Regions from separate parts of the Enterobacter sp. UPMP701 genome, predicted to be linked through region 1. Evidence: predicted binding sites of a transcription regulator. Region 1 holds the regulator's gene; the other holds the start of a gene.
What was found. Region 1 encodes sigma-54, which starts transcription at its own class of promoters, with help from an activator protein. Its sites were predicted from a motif close to GTTGGCACANNTTTCGCTNT; they were not measured.
Positions count from the first base shown of each region.

Region 2: a site for sigma-54 is predicted at 4,697-4,716, ahead of glnA (glutamate--ammonia ligase). Genes of this name have one in related genera too.

Region 1 covers NZ_JBSKJN010000013.1:10,957-18,375, forward strand. Annotated here, with positions in the region: gene kdsD (arabinose-5-phosphate isomerase KdsD) at 1-710, shown strand, start outside; gene kdsC (3-deoxy-manno-octulosonate-8-phosphatase KdsC) at 725-1,291, shown strand; gene lptC (LPS export ABC transporter periplasmic protein LptC) at 1,288-1,863, shown strand; gene lptA (lipopolysaccharide ABC transporter substrate-binding protein LptA) at 1,832-2,386, shown strand; gene lptB (LPS export ABC transporter ATP-binding protein) at 2,393-3,118, shown strand; gene rpoN (RNA polymerase factor sigma-54) at 3,166-4,599, shown strand; gene hpf (ribosome hibernation promoting factor) at 4,622-4,909, shown strand; gene ptsN (PTS IIA-like nitrogen regulatory protein PtsN) at 4,992-5,483, shown strand; gene rapZ (RNase adapter RapZ) at 5,529-6,383, shown strand; gene npr (PTS phosphocarrier protein NPr) at 6,380-6,652, shown strand; gene mtgA (monofunctional biosynthetic peptidoglycan transglycosylase) at 6,691-7,416, opposite strand; gene elbB (isoprenoid biosynthesis glyoxalase ElbB) at 7,413-7,419, opposite strand, start outside.
Region 2 covers NZ_JBSKJN010000012.1:12,716-20,134, reverse strand. Annotated here, with positions in the region: gene ACWKXT_RS20010 (glycoside-pentoside-hexuronide (GPH):cation symporter) at 1-320, shown strand, start outside; gene ACWKXT_RS20005 (MFS transporter) at 364-1,788, shown strand; gene ompL (porin OmpL) at 1,863-2,549, shown strand; gene typA (ribosome-dependent GTPase TypA) at 2,601-4,424, opposite strand; gene glnA (glutamate--ammonia ligase) at 4,803-6,212, shown strand; gene glnL (nitrogen regulation protein NR(II)) at 6,383-7,419, shown strand, end outside.

The DNA.
Region 1 (7,419 bases):
TGGTCACGCCGCAGGATGTCGTCATCGCCCTGTCTAATTCCGGTGAGTCCAATGAGATCCTGGCGCTGATCCCGGTACTGAAGCGGCTGCAGGTGCCGCTCATTTGCATGACCAGCCGTCCGGAAAGTAGCATGGCGCGTGCGGCCGATATTCACCTGTGCGTTAAAGTACCGAAAGAAGCCTGTCCGCTGGGCCTTGCCCCAACGTCCAGCACCACCGCCGCGCTGGTCATGGGTGATGCGCTTGCCGTCGCGCTGCTCGAAGCCCGCGGTTTTACGCCGGAAGATTTTGCGCTCTCCCACCCGGGCGGCGCGCTGGGGCGCAAACTGCTGCTTCGGGTTAACGATATTATGCACACCGGGGATGAGATCCCCCACGTCAGTAAAGAAGCCTCCCTGCGTGATGCGCTGCTGGAAATCACCCGCAAGAATCTGGGTATGACGGTCGTGTGCGACGATCTGATGAAAATTCAGGGGATCTTCACCGATGGCGACCTGCGTCGCGTGTTCGACATGGGTGTAGATGTCCGCACGCTCGGCATTGCCGACGTGATGACGCCGGGCGGTATCCGCGTGCGTCCGGGTACGCTGGCCGTGGATGTGCTGAACCTGATGCAGTCCCGCCATATCACCTCCGTTATGGTTGCCGATGGCGACCAGTTGCTGGGTGTGGTACATATGCATGATCTGCTGCGCGCAGGCGTAGTGTAATGAAGGATAAGACAATGAGTAATGCGGGTGCATCCCTTGCAACCTGTTATGGTCCGGTCAGTACCCAGATGATGGCTAAGGCGGAAACTATTCGTCTGCTGATTCTGGATGTGGATGGCGTACTTTCCGATGGCCTGATTTACATGGGCAATAATGGCGAAGAGCTGAAAGCGTTTAACGTTCGCGACGGCTACGGTATCCGCTGTGCGCTCACCTCGGGTATCGAGGTTGCTATCATCACCGGGCGAAAAGCTAAACTGGTAGAAGACCGCTGTGAAACCTTAGGCATTACCCACCTGTATCAGGGTCAATCCGATAAGATGGCGGCGTTCAACGATTTACTGGGTAAACTGGCCATCGCCCCGGAAAACGTGGCCTACGTTGGGGACGATCTGATTGACTGGCCGGTGATGGCAGAAGTCGGTCTCAGCATCGCGGTTGCCGATGCGCACCCGCTGCTGATCCCACGCGCAGACTACGTTACCCGCATTAACGGTGGCCGGGGTGCTGTACGTGAAGTCTGCGATCTGCTTCTGCTGGCGCAGGGCAAGCTTGATGAGGCCAAAGGGCAATCAATATGAGTAAAACCAGACGTTGGGTTATCATTCTGCTTTCGCTTGCCGCACTGGTATTGATTGGCGTGAACCTTGCCGATCGCGACGATACGCAAACGGAAGTGGTCAATAATAACGATCCAACCTATAAAAGCGATCACAGCGACACCGTGGTCTATAGCCCGGAAGGTGCGCTGAACTATCGCCTGATCGCCCAGCACGTGGAATATTTTTCAGATGAAGGCGTGTCGTGGTTTACCCAACCTGTTATGACCACGTTTGATAAAGACAAAGTCCCGACGTGGTCGATTAAGTCAGATCGGGCAAAACTCACAAATGACCGTATGCTTTATCTGTATGGCCACGTTGAAGTCAACGCCCTGACCGCTGACTCGCAACTGCGGAAAATTACGACGGATAATGCCCAGATTAACCTGGTAACCCAGGACGTGACCTCGCAGGATCTGGTCACACTGTATGGCACAACATTTAATTCCAGCGGTTTAAGAATGCGCGGGAACTTACGCAGCAAGAACGCCGAGCTGATTGAAAAGGTTAGAACCTCCTATGAAATTCAAAACAAACAAACTCAGCCTTAAAGTAATTATCGCCAGCGCGATGCTGGCGGCGAGTCTCCCCGCGCTTGCTGTAACGGGCGATACCGACCAGCCGATCCATATCGAGTCCGACACCCAGTCTCTCGATATGCAGGGTAACGTCGTCACCTTCACGGGTAACGTTGTCGTGACGCAGGGCACCATCAAAATCAACGCCGATAAAGTGGTCGTGACCCGTCCGGGCGGCGAGCAGGGCAAAGAGATCATTGATGGTTACGGCAACCCGGCAACCTTCTACCAGATGCAGGACAACGGCAAACCAGTGAAAGGCCGCGCCTCGCATATGCACTATGAGCTGGCGAAGGATCTGGTCATCCTGACCGGGAAAGCGTATCTGGAACAGCTGGACAGCAATATCACCGGTGACCAGATTACCTATCTGGTGAAAGAGCAGAAAATGCAGGCCTCCAGCGAGAAAGGCAAACGCGTAACCACCGTGCTGGTTCCGTCGCAGCTGCAGGACAAAGGCAAGGGCCAGGCCCCGGCACAGAAGAAGAGTAACTAATTCGTTATGGCAACATTAACTGCAAAAAATCTCGCGAAGGCCTATAAGGGCCGCCGTGTCGTAGAAGATGTCAGTCTGACCGTCAACTCCGGCGAAATTGTTGGCCTGCTTGGCCCGAACGGTGCGGGTAAAACCACCACCTTCTACATGGTCGTAGGCATTGTGCCGCGCGATGCCGGCAACATCGTCATCGACGATGAAGACATCAGCCTGCTGCCGCTGCACGCGCGTGCGCGTCGTGGCATCGGCTATCTGCCGCAGGAAGCCTCTATTTTCCGTCGTCTGAGCGTCTTTGATAACCTGATGGCGGTCCTGCAAATTCGCGACGACCTGACCAGCGAACAGCGTCAGGATCGCGCCAACGAGCTGCTGGAAGAGTTCCACATTGAGCACCTGCGCGACAGCCTCGGTCAGGCATTGTCCGGGGGGGAACGCCGTCGTGTTGAGATTGCGCGCGCGCTGGCCGCAAACCCGAAATTTATCCTTCTGGATGAACCGTTTGCGGGCGTCGACCCGATCTCCGTTATCGATATTAAACGTATTATTGAGCATCTGCGTGACAGCGGGCTTGGCGTGCTGATCACCGACCACAACGTGCGTGAAACGCTGGCCGTATGTGAACGCGCGTATATTGTGAGCCAGGGCAATCTGATCGCCCACGGTACGCCGCAGCAGATCCTCGAAGACGATCATGTTAAGCGCGTCTATCTTGGGGAAGACTTCAGACTCTGATAGGGTAGAGGTAACATAACGCCGAACCGGAGAAAAATGCTCTGAACATGAAGCAAGGTTTGCAATTAAGGCTCAGCCAACAACTGGCAATGACGCCGCAGCTACAGCAGGCCATTCGTCTGCTGCAACTGTCCACCTTAGAACTCCAGCAGGAGCTCCAGCAGGCGCTGGACAGCAATCCCCTGCTGGAGCAAGCCGATCTTCATGATGAGGTAGATACTCAGCAGTCACAGGACACAGAAGCGCTCGACACCGCGGATGCTCTCGAACAAAAAGAGATGCCGGACGAGCTACCGCTGGATGCCAGCTGGGATGAAATCTATACCGCTGGTACCCCTTCTGGTACGCGTGCAGACTACCAGGACGATGAGCTACCGGTCTATCAGGGCGAAACCACCCAGTCGCTGCAGGATTACCTGATGTGGCAGGTGGAACTTACCCCCTTCTCTGATACCGACCGCGCGATCGCCACGTCGATTGTCGACGCCGTTGACGACACCGGCTATTTGACCGTCACGCTGGACGACATTCTGGAAAGCATGGGCGACGAAGAGATTGAACTTGAAGAGATTGAAGCCGTTCTGAAGCGCATTCAGCGTTTCGATCCTGTCGGCGTGGCCGCGAAAGATCTGCGCGACTGCCTGCTGATCCAGCTTTCTCAGTTCAGCAAAGAGACGCCATGGCTCGACGAGGCGCGCTTAATCATCAGCGATCATCTGGATCTTCTCGCCAACCACGATTTCCGCTCTCTGATGCGCGTTACGCGCCTGAAAGAAGAGGTGCTGAAAGAGGCGGTGAATCTGATCCAGTCACTCGATCCGCGCCCCGGCCAGTCGATCCAGACCAGTGAACCCGAGTACGTCATCCCGGACGTGCTGGTCAGAAAACACAATGACCGCTGGGTCGTTGAACTGAACTCTGACAGCATCCCTCGCCTGCAAATCAACCAGCAGTATGCTTCCATGTGCACCAGCGTGCGCAACGACTCCGACAATCAATATATTCGTAGCAATCTTCAGGAAGCGCGATGGTTGATCAAGAGTCTGGAAAGCCGAAATGATACCCTGCTCCGCGTGAGCCGCTGCATCGTCGAACAGCAGCAGGCGTTCTTTGAGCAGGGTGAAGAGTATATGAAACCGATGGTGCTGGCGGATATCGCCCAGGCCGTCGAGATGCATGAATCCACGATTTCCCGCGTCACGACGCAGAAGTATCTGCACAGTCCGCGCGGTATTTTTGAGCTTAAGTATTTCTTCTCCAGCCACGTGAATACCGAGGGCGGCGGCGAAGCCTCCTCAACGGCGATTCGTGCCCTGGTGAAGAAGTTAATCGCCGCGGAGAACCCCGCGAAGCCACTAAGTGACAGTAAGTTAACCACCATGCTGTCCGATCAGGGTATTATGGTGGCACGTCGTACTGTTGCGAAGTATCGAGAGTCTTTATCCATTCCGCCGTCTAACCAGCGTAAACAACTGGTCTGACACAACCGATAAGGAAGACACTATGCAGCTCAATATCACAGGACACAACGTCGAGATTACTGAGGCCTTACGTGACTTCGTGAACGCTAAGTTCGCGAAACTCGAGCAGTATTTCGAAAGGATCAACCAGGTCTACGTTGTGTTGAAAGTGGAGAAAGTGACTCATATCTCGGACGCAACCCTGCATGTAAACGGGGGTGAACTCCATGCCAGTGCGGAAGGGCAAGACATGTACGCGGCTATCGACGGCTTGATTGATAAGCTTGCGCGACAGCTCAATAAACATAAAGATAAACTGAAACAACACTAATTGTCCGGGCAGTTAACGGGTGCAGGACGGCCTGTTGTGAAACACAACAGGCCATTTGTACAGTTAGCGCTTAGGTGAAATTATGATGAACAACGATTCCGCTCTTCAACTGAGCAATGTCCTTAACCAGGAATGTACCCGCAGTGCCGTTCACTGCCAGAGCAAAAAACGTGCGCTGGAGATCATTAGTGAACTGGCCGCAAAACAGCTGGGCCTGCCGCCGCAGGTGGTGTTCGAAGCGATCCTGACCCGCGAAAAAATGGGCAGTACCGGTATCGGCAACGGCATCGCGATCCCGCACGGCAAGCTGGAAGAGGACACCCTGCGTGCCGTCGGTGTGTTTGTGCAGCTGGAAACGCCAATTGCCTTTGATGCCATTGATAACCAGCCCGTCGATCTCCTCTTCGCGCTGCTGGTGCCAGCCGATCAGACCAAGACCCATCTGCATACGCTTTCACTGGTCGCTAAGCGTCTGGCCGATAAAACCATCTGCCGTCGACTACGCTCAGCCCAAAGTGATGAAGAGCTTTATCAGATTATCACTGAAGCAGAAGGCAATCAGGATGACGCATAACCAGGAGATGGCCTTCACATCTGTTGTCCTGAGGAGAAACGGAACATGGTGCTGATGATTGTCAGCGGACGTTCAGGGTCGGGGAAATCCGTTGCCCTGCGCGCGCTGGAAGACATGGGTTTTTACTGCGTCGATAACCTGCCGGTGGTGTTATTGCCCGATCTGGCCCGCACGCTGGCAGAGAGACAAACCTCTGCCGCCGTCAGTATCGACGTCCGTAACATGCCGGAATCGCCAGAAATTTTCGAACAGGCCATGAGCAACCTGCCTGACACGTTCTCGCCTCAGCTGCTGTTCCTCGATGCCGATCGCAATACGCTGATCCGCCGCTACAGCGACACCCGCCGTTTGCACCCGCTTTCCAGCAAGAATCTCTCTCTGGAGAGCGCCATCGATGAAGAGAGCGATCTGCTGGAGCCGCTGCGCTCTCGTGCTGACCTGATTGTCGACACCTCTGAGATGTCCGTTCACGAGCTGGCCGAAATGCTGAGAACCCGGCTGCTGGGCAAACGCGAGCGCGAACTGACGATGGTGTTCGAATCCTTCGGCTTTAAGCACGGTATTCCGATTGATGCGGATTATGTTTTCGACGTGCGCTTCCTGCCGAACCCGCACTGGGATCCGAAGCTGCGCCCAATGACCGGTCTGGATAAGCCCGTCGCGGCATTCCTCGACAGGCACACAGAAGTTCACAATTTTATCTACCAGACGCGAAGCTACCTTGAGCTATGGTTACCTATGCTGGAGACAAACAATCGTAGCTACCTGACGGTGGCGATTGGCTGTACCGGCGGTAAACATCGTTCGGTCTACATCGCCGAACAGCTGGCCGATTATTTCCGCTCACGCGGGAAGAACGTTCAGTCCCGTCATCGCACGCTGGAAAAACGTAAAACATGACCGTAAAACAAACCGTTGAGATCACCAATAAGCTGGGCATGCATGCGCGCCCGGCGATGAAGCTGTTTGAACTGATGCAGGGTTTCGATGCAGAAGTGCTGCTGCGTAATGACGAAGGCACCGAAGCGGAAGCCAACAGCGTGATTGCGCTGCTGATGCTGGACTCCGCCAAAGGGCGCCAGATTGAGGTAGAAGCCACCGGTCCTCAGGAAGAGGAAGCCCTGGCGGCGGTGATTGCCCTGTTTAACGCCGGATTCGACGAAGATTAGACCTGCTATTCTGGCGGGTGGCGCTGCGCTTACCCGCTCTACATTAACGCATTTCTCTCCATAAACCCTTCCCCACCCAGCTGGCGCATCTGGCGCATGATCCACGCCTGACGGCTTCGCACGTACCCTGATGGGGCACTGGCTTTGAAGCGGATGGGATTCGGTAAAACAGCGGCCAATAGCGCTGCTTCTGACATGCTCAGATGGCTGGCTGGCTTATTGAAATAACGCTGTGCGGCAGCTTCCACGCCAAAAACACCGTCGCCAAACTCAGCGACGTTGAGATAAACGGTCAGAATGCGCTTTTTGCTCCAGACCGTTTCCATTCCCAGGGTCAGGCCCGCTTCCAGCCCTTTTCGCACCCAGCTTCGGCCATCCCACAGGAACAGGTTTTTAGCCGTCTGTTGCGACAGCGTTGACGCACCGCGTACGCGGTTTTCGTGACGTTCGTTGTGGGCCAGCGCCTTTTCAATGGCGGCCACATCAAACCCCCAGTGCTCCGGGAATTTCTGGTCCTCCGCCGCGATGACCGCCAGCCCCATAAAAGGAGAAATTTCATCCATGCTCACCCAGTCAGAATGGGCGACATAGCCGAAATCACCGGAGAACCATGCGCTGAACTGACGCTCAACCATAACGGCTGAAAACGGTACCGGCAAAATGCTGAACACGGCCAGCCCGCCTCCCCAGAACGCCGCCAGGACGAGAACGATGCGCAAAAGAAGGCGTTTCACCCATACGCCTGCGGAAAACTGACGCCTCATTCC
Region 2 (7,419 bases), on a different contig from region 1:
TGTCCGATACCGTGGAATACGGCGAGTGGCGCACCGGCGTGCGCTCCGAGGGGACGGTCTATACCGGCTTTACCTTCTTCCGGAAGGTATCGCAGGCGCTGGCAGGTTTTTTCCCGGGGATTATGCTCACCCAGATCGGCTATGTGCCCAACGTGGTGCAATCCGCCGGAACGGTTGAAGGGCTGCGGCAGCTGATATTTATCTATCCGAGCCTGCTGGCGGTCATCACCATCGTGGCGATGGGCTGCTTCTACAACCTCAACGAGAAGATGTATGTGCGCATCGTGGAAGAAATTGAGCTGCGCAAACGTACGGCATAAATGACGTGATTGAGCGCCCTGCGGGGCGCTTTGAGGATCGACCATGACACATAACAGTGATCCGTTAACCCTGAAATTGAGCCTGCGTGAGAAGTGCGCCTACGGGATGGGCGATTTTGGCTCGAATCTGATGCTGTGTATTGGCACCCTGTATTTGCTGAAGTTTTACACGGACGAACTGGGCATGCCCGCGTTCTACGGCGGCATTATTTTCCTGGTGGCAAAGTTTTTTACCGCGTTGACCGACATGCTGACCGGCGTGCTGCTCGACTCCCGGCGCAACATCGGACCGAGGGGGAAGTTCAGGCCATTCATTCTTTACGCTTCCGTCCCGGTGGCGCTGGTCGCCACCGCGCAGTTTATGGCCAATGACTTTAGCCTGACGGTGAAAACGGCCCTCGCCACCGTGCTCTTCATGATGTTTGGCCTCTGCTATAGCCTGATGAACTGCGCCTACGGCGCGATGGTTCCGGCCATCACCAAAAACCCGAACGAGCGCGCGCAGCTTGCGGCGTGGCGTCAGGGCGGCGCAACGGTAGGGCTGTTGCTCTGCACCGTCGGCTTTATGCCCATTCAGGCGCTGTTCGTCAGCCAGCCCTCACTCGGCTATCTGGTGGCCGCGCTGGTGTTCGTCACCGGTGGCCTGTTCTGCATGTGGTGGTGCTACAGCGGGGTGAAAGAGCGCTACGTGGAGCTTACGCCCGATCACCATAAGCCCGGCATGCTGAAATCGTTCTGTGCGATTTTCCGCAATCCGCCGCTGCTGGTGCTGTGCATCGCCAACCTCTGTACCCTCGCCGCGTTTAACATCAAGCTGGCGATTCAGGTCTATTACACCCAGTACGTGCTGAACGATCTGCATCTGCTGTCGTGGATGGGCTTTTTCAGCATGGGCTGCATTCTGATTGGCGTGTTTCTGGTGCCCGGCGCGGTGAAGCGCTTTGGCAAGAAGCCGGTCTATCTAGGCGGGCTGACGCTGTGGGCGGTGGGCGACGTGCTGAACTTCTTCTGGGGAACCAGCTCCCTGCTGTTCGTGCTGTTTTCCTGCATGGCCTTCTTCGGCACCGCGTTTGTAAACAGCCTGAACTGGGCGCTGGTGCCAGATACCGTCGATTACGGCGAGTGGAAAACCGGAATTCGCGCCGAAGGGTCCGTTTATACCGGCTATACCTTTTCGCGCAAAATCTCCGCCGCGCTCGCCGGTTTCCTGCCCGGCATCATGCTCACCCAGATTGGCTACGTTCCCCATGCGGTGCAGAGCGCGGGCACCCTGCTTGGCTTACGTCAGCTGATTTTCCTCTGGCCGTGCGGTCTGGCGATGGTTGCCGCCGTGACCATGGGGCTGTTTTATAAACTCAACGAAGCGCGCTTCGCCTTTATTATCGAGGAGAATGGAAAACGGAAAAAACAGACCGCGAATCCCCCTGAGATAACCACCAACAATAAAGCGTCAGCAGTCACTTTATAACTATAAATCCGGCCATTATGTCCTTCCTGTTTATCAGGAGGGAGGCCTTTCTGTACCTGATACATGGACAAATTATGAAAAGAATCATCACTGTACTGATCGTGTCGTCTGTGTCCTGCCCGGTATTTGCCGGAGCGTATGTCGAAACGCGTGAAGCCTATAACACCGCCTCTGAGCTGCACGAAGTGATCCTGCGCGCGGGCTATAACTTCGATATGGGCGCGGGGCTGATGTTCACCAACGCTTATAACGTGGGGAAATGGGACGAACTGAAGCACAGCTATAACGAAATCGAGGGGTGGTATCCACTCTTCAAACCGACCGACAAACTGACCTTCCAGCCCGGCGGCTTGATTAATGACAGCAGCGCAGGATCAGGTGGCGCGGTTTATTTAGATACTAACTATAAATTTACGGACGGGTTTAATCTGACGTTCCGCTATCGCTATAACCATAACAATTACGATACGCCGGACTATAACGGGCAGATGGATAAAAACGACACGCATGAGTTTGCTAACTACTGGAATTTCAAAGTGACGGATGCGTTTTTCTACACCTTTGAACCGCACTTTTTCCAGCGGGTGAATGATTACCACAGCAAAAATGGCAAAGATCATCACTGGGAAATTACCAACAAGTTCAGCTATAAAATCGACAGAAACTGGCTGCCGTACCTCGAACTGCAGTGGCTGGACAGGTGGAATGATTACAACCGCGAGCAGTACCGGATTCGGTTAGGGTTACGTTATTCGTTCTAATAAAAAAGCCGCTGATTTCTCAGCGGCTTTTTTTAATACGGATTGACCGTATTAGTCTTCTTTCGCACCGCGCATTGCACGTTTACGATCGTTCTCGGTCAGGTGACGTTTACGGATACGAATTGACTGTGGAGTCACTTCTACCAGTTCGTCATCATCGATGAACTCCAGAGCCTGCTCCAGCGTCATCTTGATCGGTGGAACCAGAACCGTTGCTTCGTCAGTACCGGACGCACGCATGTTGGTCAGTTTCTTACCGGTCAGGCAGTTTACGGTCAGGTCGTTAGAACGACTGTGAATACCGATGATCTGGCCTTCGTAAACTTCAGCACCGTGACCCAGGAACAGCTTACCGCGATCCTGCAGACCGAACAGCGCAAACGCAACCGCTTTACCCTGACCGTTGGAGATCAGCACGCCGTTGTTACGCTGGCCCACTTCGCCTGGACGCACGTCATCGTAGTGGCTGAAAGTGGAGTACAGCAGACCGGTACCGGAGGTCATGGTCATAAACTCAGAACGGAAGCCGATCAGGCCACGGCTTGGGATCACGTAGTCGAGACGTACGCGGCCTTTGCCGTCTGGATTCATGTTTTTCAGGTCGCCTTTACGCTCACCCAGCGCCTGCATGACAGAACCCTGGTGCTGCTCTTCAACGTCCAGCGTTACGTTTTCGAACGGCTCTTGTTTACGGCCGTCGATTTCGCGGAAGATTACTTTCGGACGGGAAACCGCCATTTCGAAACCTTCACGACGCATGTTTTCGATCAGAACAGACAGGTGCAGCTCACCACGACCGGAAACGCGGAATGCATCAGCGTCTTCGGTTTCTTCAACGCGCAGCGCAACGTTGTGCACCAGCTCTTTGTTCAGGCGGTCAAGGATCTGACGAGAGGTAACGAACTTACCTTCTTTACCACAGAACGGAGAGGTGTTGACGTTGAAGAACATGGATACGGTTGGTTCATCAACGGACAGGGCTGGCAGCGCTTCGACGTTCTGCGGATCGCAGATGGTGTCGGAGATGTTCAGTTCACCCAGACCGGTGATGGCGATGATGTCGCCCGCTTCAGCGATGTCGCTCTCGATACGCTCAAGACCCAGGTGAGTCAGTACTTTACCGACTTTACCGTTACGGGTTTTGCCTTCGCTATCGATGATAGTAACCTGCTGGTTCGGCTTCACTTTACCGCGCTTGATACGGCCAATGCCGATTACGCCAACGTAGTTGTTGTAGTCGAGCTGGGAGATCTGCATCTGCAGGGTGCCTTCCAGGTCAACGTTTGGCGCAGGAACACGGTCAACAATCGCCTGATACAGCGGGGTCATGTCTTCAGCCATGTCTTCGTGGTCCAGACCGGCGATACCGTTCAGCGCAGAGGCGTAAACGATAGGGAAGTCCAGCTGCTCGTCGGTCGCGTCGAGGTTAACGAACAGGTCGAAGACCTGGTCAACAACCCAGTCAGGACGCGCGCCAGGGCGGTCAACTTTGTTGATAACAACGATTGGCTTCAGACCATGGGCAAAAGCTTTTTTGGTCACGAAGCGCGTCTGTGGCATTGGGCCATCCATTGCGTCAACGACCAGCAGAACGGAGTCTACCATGGACATAACACGTTCAACTTCACCACCGAAGTCGGCGTGCCCTGGGGTATCAACGATGTTGATACGGTAGTCATTCCATTTAATCGCGGTGTTTTTCGCGAGGATGGTAATCCCACGCTCTTTCTCCAAATCGTTGGAGTCCATCACGCGTTCTTGGGTTTCGGCACGCGCATCAAACGTACCGGATTGCTGCAGCAGCTTATCAACCAGGGTAGTTTTACCATGGTCAACGTGCGCGATGATGGCGATGTTACGCAAATTTTCGATCACAACTTTGCCTCAGGCATTTAGAAATAGCGCGTTATTGTACACGGATTAATCGCACTACAAAACAGGATCACAAACATCCCCCGCAAACAAGTATTGCAGAGATGCTTTGTGATCGCTTTCACGGAGCGGTAAAAGGGCACTTTAACGTAAATTGCACCAATATGGTGCTTAATGTTCACATTGAAGCACTATACTGGTGCAACAAATCCATCATGGTGCAGCCCTTTTGCACTATGGTGCGCATGATAACGCCTTTTTGGGGTGTTTTAAAAGTTGGCACAGATTTCGCTTTATAAAAAATACATGGCAACAGCCAGTACAAACAGAAATTGAAGACCTCGTTACCACGACGACAATGACCAATCTGGAGAGTTAAGTATGTCCGCTGAACACGTTTTGACGATGCTGAACGAACATGAAGTGAAGTTTGTTGATCTGCGCTTCACCGATACCAAAGGTAAAGAACAGCACGTCACAATCCCTGCTCATCAGGTGAACGCCGAATTCTTTGAAGAAGGCAAAATGTTTGACGGCTCCTCCATTGGTGGCTGGAAAGGCATTAACGAATCCGACATGGTTCTGATGCCAGATGCCACCACTGCGGTCATTGATCCGTTCTTCGAAGAACCAACCCTGATCATCCGTTGCGACATCCTCGAGCCAGGTACGCTGCAGGGCTACGACCGCGACCCACGTTCTATCGCAAAACGCGCTGAAGAGTACCTGCGTTCTACCGGCATCGCGGACACCGTTCTGTTCGGGCCAGAGCCAGAGTTCTTCCTGTTTGACGACATCCGCTTCGGTGCCTCTATTTCCGGCTCCCATGTGGCTATCGACGACATCGAAGGCGCATGGAACTCTTCCACCAAGTACGAAGGTGGTAACAAAGGTCACCGTCCTGGCGTGAAAGGCGGCTACTTCCCGGTTCCTCCGGTCGACTCTGCACAGGACATCCGTTCCACCATGTGTCTGGTGATGGAAGAGATGGGTCTGGTTGTTGAAGCCCACCACCACGAAGTGGCGACTGCGGGTCAGAACGAAGTGGCAACCCGCTTCAACACCATGACCAAAAAAGCGGACGAAATTCAGATCTACAAATACGTTGTGCACAACGTTGCGCACCGTTTCGGTAAAACCGCGACCTTCATGCCAAAACCAATGTTTGGCGACAACGGTTCCGGTATGCACTGCCACATGTCTCTGTCCAAGAACGGTACCAACCTGTTCTCTGGCGACAAATACGCGGGTCTGTCCGAGCAGGCGCTGTATTACATCGGTGGTGTTATCAAGCACGCTAAAGCGATCAACGCCCTGGCGAACCCAACCACTAACTCCTACAAGCGTCTGGTCCCGGGCTACGAAGCGCCAGTCATGCTGGCCTACTCTGCGCGTAACCGTTCTGCATCTATCCGTATCCCGGTGGTGGCGTCTCCTAAAGCGCGTCGTATCGAAGTGCGCTTCCCGGACCCGGCGGCTAACCCATACCTGTGCTTCGCAGCACTGCTGATGGCCGGTCTGGACGGTATCAAGAACAAGATCCACCCGGGCGAAGCGATGGACAAAAACCTGTACGACCTGCCGCCAGAAGAAGCGAAAGAGATCCCACAGGTTGCAGGCTCTCTGGAAGAAGCGCTGCAGGCGCTGGACGCAGACCGCGAGTTCCTGACTGCAGGTGGCGTATTCACTGACGACGCTATCGATGCTTACATCGCTCTGCGTACTGAAGAGAACGACCGCGTGCGTATGACTCCGCATCCGGTTGAGTTCGAACTGTACTACAGCGTTTAATTAAGTTGTTTTACCCGGCGTGACAAGCGCCGGGGGTAGTTGCCGTGGAAACTTTTAGCCCATCTCCGGATGGGCTTTTTTCTCCACCAACAACCTGATCTCACGCGCTTTTTACGCCGAAAACGCTATACTGCACTAAAATAGTGCAACCAACTCCAGGAGACTGCTGAATGGCAACTGGCACGCTGCCCGATGCTGGGCAGATCCTCAATTCTTTAATTAACAGTATCTTGCTGGTCGACGACGAGCTGGCCGTCCATTATGCCAACCCGGCGGCGCAGCAGCTGCTCGCCCAGAGCGCGAGAAAACTGTTTGGCACCCCGCTTCCTGAACTCCTGAGCTATTTCTCGCTGAATATTGGCCTGATGCAGGAAAGTTTGCAGGCCGGACAGGGGTTCACCGATAACGAAGTGACGCTGGTGATCGACGGGCGTTCGCATATTTTATCGCTGACCGCGCAACGTCTTCCCGAAGGCATGATCCTGCTTGAAATGGCGCCGATGGATAATCAGCGTCGCCTGAGCCAGGAGCAGCTGCAGCATGCGCAGCAAATTGCCGCCCGTGACCTGGTGCGAGGTCTCGCGCATGAAATCAAAAACCCGCTGGGTGGGTTACGCGGTGCAGCACAGCTGCTGACCAAGGCGTTGCCCGACCCTGCGCTGGCAGAGTACACCAACGTTATTATTGAGCAGGCCGACCGCCTGCGTAATCTGGTTGACCGTCTTCTTGGGCCGCAGCAGCCGGGCATGCACGTCTCTGAAAGCATTCATAAAGTGGCGGAACGGGTGGTGAAGCTCGTCTCAATGGAACTGCCAGAGAACGTCACGCTGGTGCGCGATTACGACCCAAGCCTGCCGGAACTGGCGCATGACCCGGACCAGATTGAACAGGTTCTGCTGAACATTGTACGTAACGCGCTACAGGCGCTGGGACCGGAAGGGGGCGAGATTATTTTACGTACCCGCACCGCCTTCCAGCTCACGCTGCACGGCGTGCGCTATCGTCTGGCGGCGCGCATCGACGTTGAGGATAACGGTCCGGGTATCCCGCCGCATCTGCAGGACACGCTGTTTTACCCGATGGTCAGCGGCCGTGAAGGCGGCACCGGGCTGGGGTTATCCATTGCCCGCAGTTTGATCGACCAACACTCTGGCAAAATTGAATTTACCAGTTGGCCGGGACATACCGAGTTTTCGGTTTTCCTGCC